Regions from separate parts of the Prochlorococcus sp. MIT 1223 genome, predicted to be linked through region 1. Evidence: predicted binding sites of a transcription regulator. Region 1 holds the regulator's gene; the other holds the start of a gene.
What was found. The regulator NtcA, encoded in region 1, controls nitrogen genes in cyanobacteria. The targets are predictions, from matches to a motif close to GTANCNNNNGNTAC.
Positions count from the first base shown of each region.

Region 2: the regulator NtcA is predicted to act here: its motif matches at 2,113-2,126, upstream of glnA (type I glutamate--ammonia ligase).

Region 1 is NZ_CP139303.1:916,967-923,160, forward strand. Features, by position in the region: gene SOI85_RS04940 (DUF3769 domain-containing protein) at 1-233, opposite strand, end outside; gene SOI85_RS04945 (photosystem II reaction center protein I) at 335-463, opposite strand; gene psbH (photosystem II reaction center phosphoprotein PsbH) at 787-990, shown strand; gene SOI85_RS04955 (TatA/E family twin arginine-targeting protein translocase) at 1,022-1,240, shown strand; gene pth (aminoacyl-tRNA hydrolase) at 1,301-1,915, shown strand; gene SOI85_RS04965 (DUF3146 family protein) at 1,922-2,182, shown strand; gene SOI85_RS04970 (resolvase) at 2,163-2,603, opposite strand; gene SOI85_RS04975 (DUF3084 domain-containing protein) at 2,618-3,598, opposite strand; gene ntcA (global nitrogen regulator NtcA) at 3,662-4,402, opposite strand; gene SOI85_RS04985 (cob(I)yrinic acid a,c-diamide adenosyltransferase) at 4,680-5,267, shown strand; gene dcd (dCTP deaminase) at 5,278-5,871, shown strand; gene thyX (FAD-dependent thymidylate synthase) at 5,874-6,194, shown strand, end outside.
Region 2 is NZ_CP139303.1:169,171-175,364, forward strand. Features, by position in the region: gene SOI85_RS00885 (class I SAM-dependent methyltransferase) at 1-274, opposite strand, end outside; gene glnA (type I glutamate--ammonia ligase) at 632-2,053, opposite strand; gene SOI85_RS00895 (pyridoxal-phosphate-dependent aminotransferase family protein) at 2,261-3,424, shown strand; gene SOI85_RS00900 (nucleoside deaminase) at 3,417-3,908, opposite strand; gene SOI85_RS00905 (pyridoxal phosphate-dependent decarboxylase family protein) at 4,016-5,389, shown strand; gene SOI85_RS00910 (GTP-binding protein) at 5,506-6,194, opposite strand, start outside.

The sequences.
Region 1 (6,194 bases):
ACATTTCCTTCAGCAACAAAAACTTTCTCATTTAAATCATATTGACGATCGGCATATAAATTAAGTTCTAGTGGAATTTTCTCTTTTCCAATTTGAAAACTTAATTCTTCTATATTATTGGAATTGTCAGAATTATTTTTAAAGGCCCCCAAAGCTTCTATAGGTGTGACACATAAGACTCCTAAGGCAAATATTCCAAAGACTTTTTTGCAATCTAAAGTTTCCGAAAACATACTATTTAATCAACAACAAAATATTGCACGATATAGCCATCTATCAGCCATATCCAGTCCAGTATTTTTCCTGTCTAATTCAGATCCTTTTGGAGGTGAATTTAGTCCTGAGGGCTTTCAAGGTCCTTTCTAGCAGGAACTCTTGACGGATCACTAGCTAAGAATCCAAACAAGAAGACTCCTACAAAAAAGAAGACGATGGTATATACGGAAATCTTTAGAGCAAGCATAAATAATAACTACTTTATAAAAACCAAAGATATCCTAATTGATCCCTCTTTTGACGCAGAGTAAAAAAGGTGTTACACATCCTTGAATTGGAATGGATTGAAATGTTTCCTTTGAAAAAGTTTAAGCATCTAAATGCACTCCAAAATTCTTGATAAAAACCAGTCTATGGTTTGATTTCCAGTAATTCTTATAGTTGAAAAGGAATCATTTCATAGAAGCAAACCAAAACAATTGAATAAGTGTTTATAAAATGGTCGTCGGTTGTACGAAAGGTCCCATACAATAATAAAATTCAAACTCTAAAAGAGGACAAAGCTTCGACATGGGACAGAAAACTGCTATAGGAAGCCTTCTCAAATCAATAGGCAATTCTGGACAAGGCAAGGTTGTGCCAGGATTTGGCGCGGCACCAGTTATGGCCCTTATTGGTGTTCTTCTACTTGTTTTCTTAGTAATAATGCTACAGATTTACAATCAATCACTGGTTCTGCAAGGATTTACAGTTGATTGGAATGGAGTGAACTAACTAAATTTAAATTTCAGATGAGGTTGCTTTAATGAATGTCTTTGGCATTGGCCTGCCTGAGATAGCAGTTGTTGCTGCTATAGCATTGATCGTTTTTGGTCCAAAGCGATTGCCTGAGCTTGGAAAAACTTTAGGAAAAACTCTTAAAGGCCTACAAGCAGCCTCATCAGAATTTGAAAGTGAGATTCAAAAAGCAATGAATGAAACAGATGATTTAAACAATGAAACAGAAGAAGAAAGTAAACAATAAACAGAATCTGCTAATGCAAAATAAAATTAATCACAAGCAAAAGCAAGTGAAGATATTTTAATGAGCGAAATTGGCTTCAAACTATTAGTAGGCTTAGGTAACCCAGGCTCAAAATATAAACAAACTCGCCATAATATAGGTTTCATGGCATTAGAAAGACTTGCAGCACAACAATCAGTTGAATTCAAAGAATCTAAAAAAGTTTTTGGAAGAATTGCAGAAATAGGAATCGGAGATACTAAGCAACGGTTATTGCTACCTAGTACTTATATGAATGAAAGCGGGAGATCAATAAATGCAGCCATTTGTTGGTTTGATATAGAGATTAATCAAGTCATAATAATTGTTGATGATATGGATCTACCCTTAGGGAAACTAAGGATTAGAAATAAAGGTGGTTCAGGTGGCCATAAAGGTTTAAAGAGTACTATCTCGCATTTAAAGACTGAAGATTTTTGTAGATTAAGAATTGGTATTGGCGCTCCATCATTAAATCCCATAGAACGAAAAGTAAAAACATGTGAACATGTTTTAGGTTCATTTAGTTCAACTGAATTACTGGTGGTTGAAGAAGTAATTAAAAAAATATTGGCCAGTTTAGATTTAATAAAAGAAGTGGGTTTAGAAAGAGCTAGCAATGAAATTAATTCATATAAAAACGAATTAATAATATAAAGTCATATGTCAAAAAAAAAGCCTTTAACTACTGCTTATGTATGTGTAGAGTGTCAAAATTTCTCTAAGAAATCTATAAAAGGTAAAGTTTCAGCAAGTAATTTCGAATGGAGCTTTATTTGGAAATTTGGGACTGGAGAGCTAATTATCAAGCCTCCTCTAGGAAGGGCTTTAATTAAAGACTCTCTTGAGCGATTTTTAGTGAAAGACGATTACAAATTGGAACCGGGAGGAAGTTATATGTTTACTATTCGGGCCAAATTTTAAAACTAGTTTGCACTGACCAGGTTAACTTTACATTCAAAAAGTCTTCAGCCAAAATCAATGCTGCTAAAGCATCTAAATTCTCAGATGGTAGTACCATACCATCTGGTAATAGACGAAGAAAAAAATTTTTAGGCCAAATGTCCCAGTATCTATCTCTCGCCCTTAAGGTAGTATTTTTTTCTTCTTGGAAAATAGTTGGAATATTCAATTCTGAATTAATTTCTAAGTTTAAAGAATTACTACTTGTCCCATTCCCAATAATTATTAAATCAACTGAAGCTTCACTTTCCCAGGAATTAATTAAATGGATAGTTGATGCTGTCCTTGCAACTTTTGCATCAATAACACTTTGCAGAGATTGATTTACTAAGACTAATCCACATTTGTGCTTACCTGGGTCTATTGCTATCAATCTCGACATCTTAGAAGTTGAAGCTAATTTTCATTTAATTTATCATTAACCATCAATTTTATTGATATTGGATCAGCAGTAAAACTATTATTTACAGATACAGCATTCAATTTGAGTTTTACCTTTTCTCTTAGAAGTATGCTTTTAGAAATTTTGTTTATCTGAGTTGGATTGATTTTAATTTCAGAACTAAGAGACCCCCTTCTCTTTACCTCCGCCAAGGTTGAAGAAAGAAGGATCTTAAGATTTGAAGTAAAGTCATCTTCAGTATTTATCTCTTTCAAATCCAAGTTTATACTTGCTATGATTTCATCCTTAAGAACAATTTTGGAGTTCTGGATAACCTCAGGGAAAGCATATATATAATCCTCACCCTTTAAGACATTGTCAGCTGAACGAATATGAACCAACCAACTTCCTCTTTTTCTTATTATTTGCTCTAATTTTTTTATATGATCTTTCCTAATTAATAATATTCTTTTATCAGGCTTTTCTCCTGGCTTTATTTTTAAATAAGAGTAATAATTGGCGATTTGAAGAAGATTCTCTATTTTTTTCTGAATTTGATCTGTATCTTTTATAGAAATAACAGAACTTGCCAAAGACTGACCACTGCTTATCACTACATCACCTCTTCTAAGTGCAATGAAATTATTCTCAACTTGCTTTAATACTTTTTCACCATTAACAATTCTATCTTCTAAGGTTTGTCTTTCATTTTGTAAGGCTAATAGATCTTCTCTATTATTCTGTAATTTAGATTGGAGATCTTTTAATTCAAATAATCCTACTCTCAGTTCCCTACTAACCAATAACATAAGACTTAGTGAGATAGCACTAATCAAACTGCCTGTAATAACAGTTATAAATACAGCTGTTCTTCTAGGCCTTAACTTAAAGAGACTTAGTCTTGCCTTACCAATACGACTTCCAAGTAAGTCCCCTAGAGTCGACAGGAGTCCACCAAGAATTAACAAAGAAATAATTAGGAGCCAACCTGTCACGGAAAAATCAAAATTGGTTTATCAGAAAGACAAACTAGAACTATATTTTGACACTAATGGGTTTCAGTTGAAACGTTTTGCAAGGGCAATGGGATCAAATACCGTAATTTTCTTACGATCAATTTGTAAAAGTCCTGAATTTCGTAAATCTCCTAACAATCTTGTAATTGTTACTCGAGTCGAGCCAATTGCTTCCGCAATTGCCTGATGAGAAAGTCTTAAGTCAATGGTGATGCCTTTCTCTCCAGGCATTCCAAAATCTCTGCAAAGGACTAAAAGGAAACTTACCAATCGTGAAGACATGTCTCTATGAGTCAAAGTTTCTATCATCGTCTCTGTTTGCAAGATTCTGCTTGATAAACCTTGCAACAAAAGTAGTCCTACAGCAGTATCTTCTTCAATAGCTTTCCTAACAGATGTAGCTGGAGCTGTAATCATCTCCACTCTTGTAAAAGCAACAGCATGGTAAAAACGGTCTGAGCGATGACCTGTAATAAGGGATAAAACTCCGAATAAACTATTTTCCCTAAGCAAAGCTACGGTTATTTCCTCACCTGATTCATAAACTCTAGATAATCTAACCGCACCGCGTTTGATTAAGTACACCCTTTCGGCAGGATCTCCTGGGAAAAAAATTGTTTTAGATCTATCAACAATCTCTGTACAAGCTCCTTCAAGAGATTTAATTACTTCAAAAAGTGTGGCTTTAGTTAATGAGCCATCTACATTAGAAGAATTAACCGAGTAGTGATTTCTCAATTTCGTCTGATTTGAGCGACTAAAGCCTCTTAGGGGGGTAACCATAGCGACAAAGCCAATGCATGGAGATTAATTTGACACTCCAAAAGCATATGTAGCTATGAGTACTTTTTTAAGTCTTAGTGAAAAGGAATCAAGTTAAACAAATTCAGCAAAAAGATTTGCAGAAAAAGTAATCCACGCCTTTCAGACACAGGTTTCATTTGATTCATAGTAATTTTCTGCACTCACTTCTCAAGAGCACTACCTATAGTGTTAAAAAAGTTGTTATACAGAGCAACAACGCTAGATTGAAAATCATGACTGACTTTTCAGTGAATAAATGACTTCAAGCCTTTGGGACATAAAGGATTACTCAGATAGCAGGGCTGTTGGATTGCAACCAGTACATCAAGTATCTAGTAAATTCCCTTTACATTTAGTTGTCCCGCAAGGACAATTACAAATTCATACCGCTTCTTTTAGAGGAAGTTTCTCAATAGTATTAAGCGAGGCCATAAGAGCAGCTGGATTAGGAAGCAATGTACTAATAGCTCAATTTCTAAAAGGAGGAGTAAATCAAGGGCCTAATCAAGGAATTAATCTTTGTGGCGGACTAACGTGGATAAGACCAGATTTACCTTTCTGCTTGAACAATAAAAAGGAGAATACATCAACCCAAAAGGAAACCGATATTCGCAAAGCAATAGGAAATGTATGGGAGAGATGTAAGGAGAGTTTATCTTCAAAAGCAATCAATCGATTAGTACTAGATGAAATAGGTATGGCAACTTCATTAGGTTATATAGAAAAAAGTGATTTAATTTCTACTCTGAAAGGACGGCCAGCCGAAACAGATTTAATTCTGACAGGACCTTCAATACCAGAAGAAGTCCTGGCAATGGCCGACCAAGTAACTGAACTTCGTTGAACTTCAAATAATGCTCAAAAACGATCTCTGGATAAAGCAACAAGCAGATGCAGGAATGCTGATTCCCTTTCAAGAAAAGTTAATTCGGCATCTAAACCCAGAAGAAAATAAAAATCCTGTTCTAAGTTTTGGATGTTCTTCTTATGGATATGACCTTCGGCTTTCAGCCAAAGAGTTTCTAATTTTTCGTCATATTCCTGGAACAGTAATGAATCCGAAAAAATTTAATCCAGACAATTTAGAAACTACAACTCTTCATAAAGATAAAGATGGTGAATATTTTATTCTTCCTGCCCATTCATATGGACTAGGTGTAGCTCTAGAAAAAATGAAAGTTCCGGAAAATATAACAGTCATTTGTCTTGGTAAAAGTACATATGCTCGCCTAGGAATTATTGTCAATACGACTCCAGCAGAAGCAAGTTGGGAAGGACATTTAACACTTGAATTTAGTAATAGTTCAGGTGCTGATTGTAGGGTTTATGCAAATGAAGGTATTTGCCAACTACTTTTTTTTGAAGGAGACCCATGCCAAACAACTTATAGTGACCGCAAAGGAAAATATCAGCATCAACCTGAAAAAGTAACACTTGCTAAAGTTTAATTATGAAAATAGTTGAATTTATAACAGCAACGCCAGATGCAGAAAAAACTATGGCTTATATAGCAAGAGTAAGCAATCCAAGTAATCAAAGTAATGATAATTTTGAGAAGTTAATTAAATATTGTATTACCCATGAACATTGGAGTGTTTTTGAGCAATCTTATATGACTTTGCAAATAGAAACTAATCGTGGAATAGCTGCTCAGATTCTCAGACATCGTTCATTCACATTTCAGGAATTCTCTCAGAGATATTCAGATAGTACGCAGTTAGGAGAAATACCAATACCAGAATTAAGGCGACAAGATGTAAAAAATAGGCAA
Region 2 (6,194 bases), 750 kb from region 1:
ATTTTTTTGCCCATTCAATCCAGGGTGCTTCGAAAAGTTGTGCTTTAGGGTAAATACCATTTTCCGCTTCTAGCCAATCTATTTCTTGAAGTGTATTCATGGACTTACGCAATTTATTAAAGACATCTGGACTTAGTGGAAAATCTGATGAATTTTTATCTTGCAAATACCTTTCCATTAGCTTTGTGCTTACACTCTTATGAGCTAAGCCGGCAATGCTTTTTCCTTGTTGAAGTGTGTGGTAAGCAATTTTCGCAAGACTTGGGCTAACCATAAAAAGGTTTTAGTTGACACTATTTCAACAGAAATATGAGTTTTTTGAGACAAATTAGTCAATTTACTAACAATTTCCAAGCTTTTTGGTGGATTTTTAGATTTGAATCTTAGTTTTTTCAATATTTCTCTTCAAGAAATTTAATTTAGAGTAAAAGAACTTTTGTATTTGAGAGATAACCTTTTATCTTTCTTTGATGCTTTCTTTGATGCTTTATTTGGTTAAAATTAACTAATACCTTGTTTACTATAAGTAGATATTTTATATGAATGAATAATTCTTTATATAGAACACTGCAACTTAAAACTTTTAAGTTGCAGTGTTCTATATGAAATTTAAATCCGAAAAGTTCGAAAATTATGCGTCGTAATACATGAAGAATTCATGTGGGTGAGGCCTTTGTCTCAATTGCTGGACTTCTTCGAATTTAAGAGAAATCCAGTTTTCTATAAAGTCGTCTGTAAAAACACCCCCCTCTTTTAAATAATCATTGTCAGCTTTTAAGGCATCAAGCGCATCATTCAAAGATGAAGGTACCGTTCTTATGCTTTCAAGTTCATCAGAGGGTAGTTCAAACAGATCTACATCAACTCCTTCGCCTGGATCAATTTGGTTTTTAATACCATCTATCCCTGCCATCATCATTGCTGAAAAAGCTAAATAAGGATTTGCTAAAGCATCTCCTGATCTGAATTCTAATCTTTTCGCTTTTGGACTAGGGCCAGTTAGAGGAATGCGAACAGCGGCAGATCTATTGCCTTGTGAGTAAACCAAATTAACAGGAGCTTCAAATCCAGGAACTAAACGTTTGTAACTATTAGTTGTTGGATTTGTAAAGGCTAAGAATGATGGAGCGTGCTTCAGAATCCCACCTATATACCATTTTGCAGTTTGAGAAAGGTTGGCATAAGTCCCTTCTCCAAAGAATAAGGGTTGGTCACCATTCCACAAACTTTGATGAACATGCATTCCAGTTCCGTTGTCATTGAAGACAGGCTTTGGCATAAAAGTTGCTGTTTTACCATATTTTTTAGCGATATTTCTCACAACATATTTGTATATCATTACGTTGTCTGCCGCATTAATTAAAGGCGCAAATTTCATCCCTAATTCATGCTGACTTGCTCCAGCAACTTCGTGGTGATGTTTCTCTATTGGAACACCTAATTCACCCATCAAAAGAAGCATCTCTGAGCGAATATCTTGAGCAGTATCATTAGGCGCTACAGGAAAATATCCTTCTTTATATTGAATTTTATAAGCAAGGTTTCCACCTTCTTCTTTCCTTCCAGTGTTCCAAGGCGCTTCAATAGTATCTACACTATAAGAAGATTCTCCTTCACTAGAGTTATATCGAACGTCGTCAAATAAGAAGAATTCTGGCTCTGGACCGAAGTAAGCCTTGTAAGCAAGGCTTGTACTAGACAAATAATCTAGGGCCTTTTGAGCTAGAGCTCTGGGACATCTTGCATAGGGTTCCCCACTTCTTGGTTCTTGTATTGAACAAATTAAGCTAAGTGTCTTGTGTTTATAAAATGGATCAATCCAAGAGGTATTTGGATCTGGGACCATTGCCATATCAGATTCATTAATTGCTTTCCAACCACGAATTGATGAGCCGTCAAAAGCTAGCCCTTCAGTAAAAGACTCATCCTCAAGCATCTCAGTAGTAATTGTTAGATGCTGCCACTTGCCATGCAAGTCTGTAAATTTAAGATCAACAAGTTCTATGCCTTCATCCTTGATTTGACGTAAGACGTCCTGAGATGATTTAACCATGGAGTTTTTTCTAAGTTTATTTCCTATATAGACCGTAATAAGGACGAGGGACTAGTTTTGTATCAATGGGTACTTTTTTAGGTCTGCGTTTAGATCTGGTGTAAAGAATTTCCAAAATTTATTGTAAGGCTATTGCAATACAAATAAAAATTTTCCGTAATTAGGCCTTTGCTGTTTAGGCTCGTATGTAGATAGAAAGATTAGATCTTGACGACAACTCCAATTTTGCCATCAGTAAATAATCTCCATAAAAAACTCTTTGGGCCTATTTCTGTTCCCGAAAGGCTTTTGTTGGGACCAGGCCCCTCTAATTCTCACCCTTCTGTTTTAGAAGCTTTATCTCTTAATCCAGTCGGTCATTTGGATCCTTTTTACATCTCTTTAATGGGAGAAGTTCAGGAATTGCTTCGATATGTTTGGCAAACAGATAATCGATTAACACTTCCTATGAGTGGGACTGGTAGTGCGGCTATGGAGGCCACAATCGCAAATGTAGTGGAGCCAGGAGATACTGTTTTAGTTGCAATCAAAGGATATTTTGGACATAGATTGGCTGATATGGCAGGAAGATATAGGGCAAACGTTCAAACTATTGAAAAACAGTGGGGAGAAGCTTTTTCATTGGATGAGATTGAAAGAGCATTAGTTAAATATAAGCCTGCTGTTTTCGGAATTGTTCATGCAGAAACTTCTACAGGTGTTTGTCAGCCGATGGAAGGCATTGGTGAACTCTGTCGAAAACATAATGCTCTCTTACTCTTAGACACAGTTACCTCTTTAGGAGGAGTTCCTTTATATCTTGATAAATGGAAAGTAGATCTAGCTTATAGCTGTAGTCAAAAAGGATTAAGTTGTCCTCCTGGTTTAGGACCTTTTACTATTAACTCTAGAGGTGAAGAAAAGTTAAGTCAAAGAAGTGGAAAGGTGCCAAATTGGTATTTGGATGTATCCCTTTTAAATAAATATTGGGGAAGTGATCGTGTGTATCACCATACAGCCCCAGTAAATATGAATTTTGGTATAAGAGAATCTCTTCGATTGATTGCGGAAGAGGGGTTAGAGAATTCGTGGAAACGTCATTTGGATAATGCAAATCTTCTTTGGAGTGGACTCCAGAGTCTTGGCTTGAAAATGCATGTCAATCCCGATTTGCGTTTAGCAACTCTGACAACTGTTTGTATCCCTTCTGGAGTTGACGGAAAGGCTTTTTCACTTCATTTATTGAATAATTTTGGTGTAGAAATAGGGGGTGGATTGGGAGATTTGGCTGGTATGGTATGGCGCATTGGACTAATGGGGTACAACTCAAAAAGGGAAAATGTTGAACGCATTCTTTCTTTGTTTGAATCTGAATTGCCAAAATTTAGATAGAATTATTTGCCCTTTTTCGTTTGAACCAATTCTTAATTTGATAACTTACTTCTTCCTCTAAAAAACCTCTTTGAATAATTATTTTGTGATGAGAACTAGGTTGTTTTGACAAATCTATAGTTCCTCCTAGCCCCCCCCTTTTAGTATCTGATGCCCCATATATAACCTGGCCTACTCTTGCTTGAATAAGAGCAGCTGAACACATAGTGCAAGGTTCTAGCGTAACAATTAAAGTGCAATCGTTAAGCCTCCAATCATTTTTTATCCAAGCAGCTTGTCTTATTGCTGCAATTTCAGCATGTCCCATGGGATCTGCTTCCCTAACCCTTCTGTTACCTCCATGTCCGATACATCTCCCTTTCTCATCTAAAACAACTGCTGTTACAGGTATCTCTCCTAGCGCACCAATATAATCAGCTCTTTTTATAAGAATAGTCATCCATTCTTTTATTTTGTTTTCATCTATATGTATTGGTTTTGACAAAGTTTTATAGAGCTGTTGGGTTCTGATTAAATAAGCTTAAGAAAGGGAGGCTAAGGAATAAAATTTTTAGGTTAACAACAGAAGTTTGTATAAACACATCATTCTCATTGGAACCTTTTGCCTCTCCAGATCAACTTGATAGTGAGTTGAGATCATTCTTAGATGATACTTGCAGTGAACTATGTAATTGGTTTGCGGCAACGGGCAAGTCTTCGCCTTTGCCTGTCTCAAAAAAAAATGTTGAGGTAGCACCTCTTTATGAGGGATTTTCAAGACAAGATTTATTAGAAGATCTCAAAATAATTATGGCAGGTGCTTATCGCCCTTCTCACCCAGGAGCTCTTGCTCATCTTGATCCGCCGCCTCTTACTTCGTCGATAGTTGCTGATCTTGTTTGTGCTGGATTAAATAATAATTTATTAGCCCATGAGCTTTCACCAAGCTTTAGCAAGTTGGAGCGCAACGTTTGTAAATGGATTGCAGATCAATTTGACTTTCCATCCTCGAGTGGAGGAGTGCTTGCGAGCGGTGGAACTATTAGTAATTTAATGGCTTTAGTTATAGCTCGTAAAAAAGCTGGACTACAGACTGATGCTAAAGCTGTAATTTTGGCAAGCTCAGATGCTCATATTTCACTCTTGAAATCTATTGGGGTTATGGGACTTTCTCGTGAATCATTTGTAAAAGTATCAACTAATAATGATGGTCAGATTTCAATTGACTCTTTGAGGATTGAATTAAATAAACTTCGAGAGAAAGGTCAGAAATGTTTTGCCGTGGTTGCTACAGCAGGTACCACTATTCGAGGAGCAATTGACCCTTTATTAGAGATGTCTCGATTTTGTAAGAGTGAGGGACTTTGGCTTCATGTAGATGGAGCTATTGGCGGAGTTTTTGGATTAGTTGACTCCACTTCTTCATTAGTAAAAGGAATATCTTTAGCAAACTCTCTTTCTATTAATCCCCAGAAACTTTTAGGAGTGGCGAAAACATCCTCATTATTACTAGTAGCAGATAGAGCTGATTTAATGTCTACGTTTGGAACTGAGATGCCATATATTGAGCCAAGTATCGGAGATGATTTCCATGGAGGAGAAGCAGGCCTTCAAGGAACAAGGCCTGCAGATGTCCTCAAGTTATGGATGGGTTTACGACAATTAGGAGAAAAAGGGATTGAATCTTTACTTCAGAACGCTATTGATAGACGAAGATACCTTCAAACTCTTATAGATGAATCTAACTTTGAAATTGCAAGTGGCCCTTTACATTTAATTGCTTTAACCCCTAAAAAACTTGATAAGGAACTTAGTTCTTCATGGTCTATCAAAACAAGAAAAGACCTTTTGGATAATAACTTTATGGTTTCTAGACCTCTTTATAAAGAGAGGTATTATTTGAAAATTGTTTTAGGTAATCCTCATACAAGTAAAACACACTTGAATGAGTTGTCAGAAATTTTAAATCAATCATTATTTAAGTAAGGTAGACCAAATGTCATTTCCTCGTAAAAAAATCCTAGCTCTTTTCACAGCCGGAATTTCAGTTCTTATTGGATTTGGCTATTTGCTGTTGATAACACTTTTAGATGCACGTGGCCCTATGCTTCCTCCCCCCCCCGAGGCCTTTGGTGCGGTGGTAGTTGTCGATTTAGATTATTTCTTAGGGGAGTAACAACTTTTCTTAACGCTAGATTTATAAAATTACTTAGAGTTTCTTCTCTCCGATTTAAATCATATTGATGTTGGACTACCTCTTGAATGCCTCCATCTCCCCAATCCTGATCTTGCTGGAAATATGTTATGAAACTTTCTCCTGCGACACGGGTAAGCCATGCTGCGGTAACACTTTGAATAGCTCTAGTAACAATAAAACCTGGTACATTCATCGATAGAGCTGAGGTTATTGCGCTTAGCCCACCCTGAACAATCCCTAATCCTGTAAGTGTTTTAGCCACAGACAAAGCCAAATCTTTTGCTCTTGCTCTTGTGATTTCGATACCATACACTTTTGCAATCTCAATTACCATTTGGGCATTAACTGCTGCTGCTCCTAATAGCTCTACTCCTGGTAGTGGAGTGATTGCAACTACGCCGCTACTTATCCAGCTATATTTATCAACTGATTTCCTTGCAGATAGTTCACGTTGTTTATTAAGTACGTTTTTGCCAATGTTTCCAAGGCTTTTGCATTGAAGAAGAATATTGTCTGAGAGAAGTTCTTCTCCTTCTTCATAAAGTACTTTAGCTAGACGCCTGACAAGGTTGTCAATCTCAGGTAGAGGCTGGA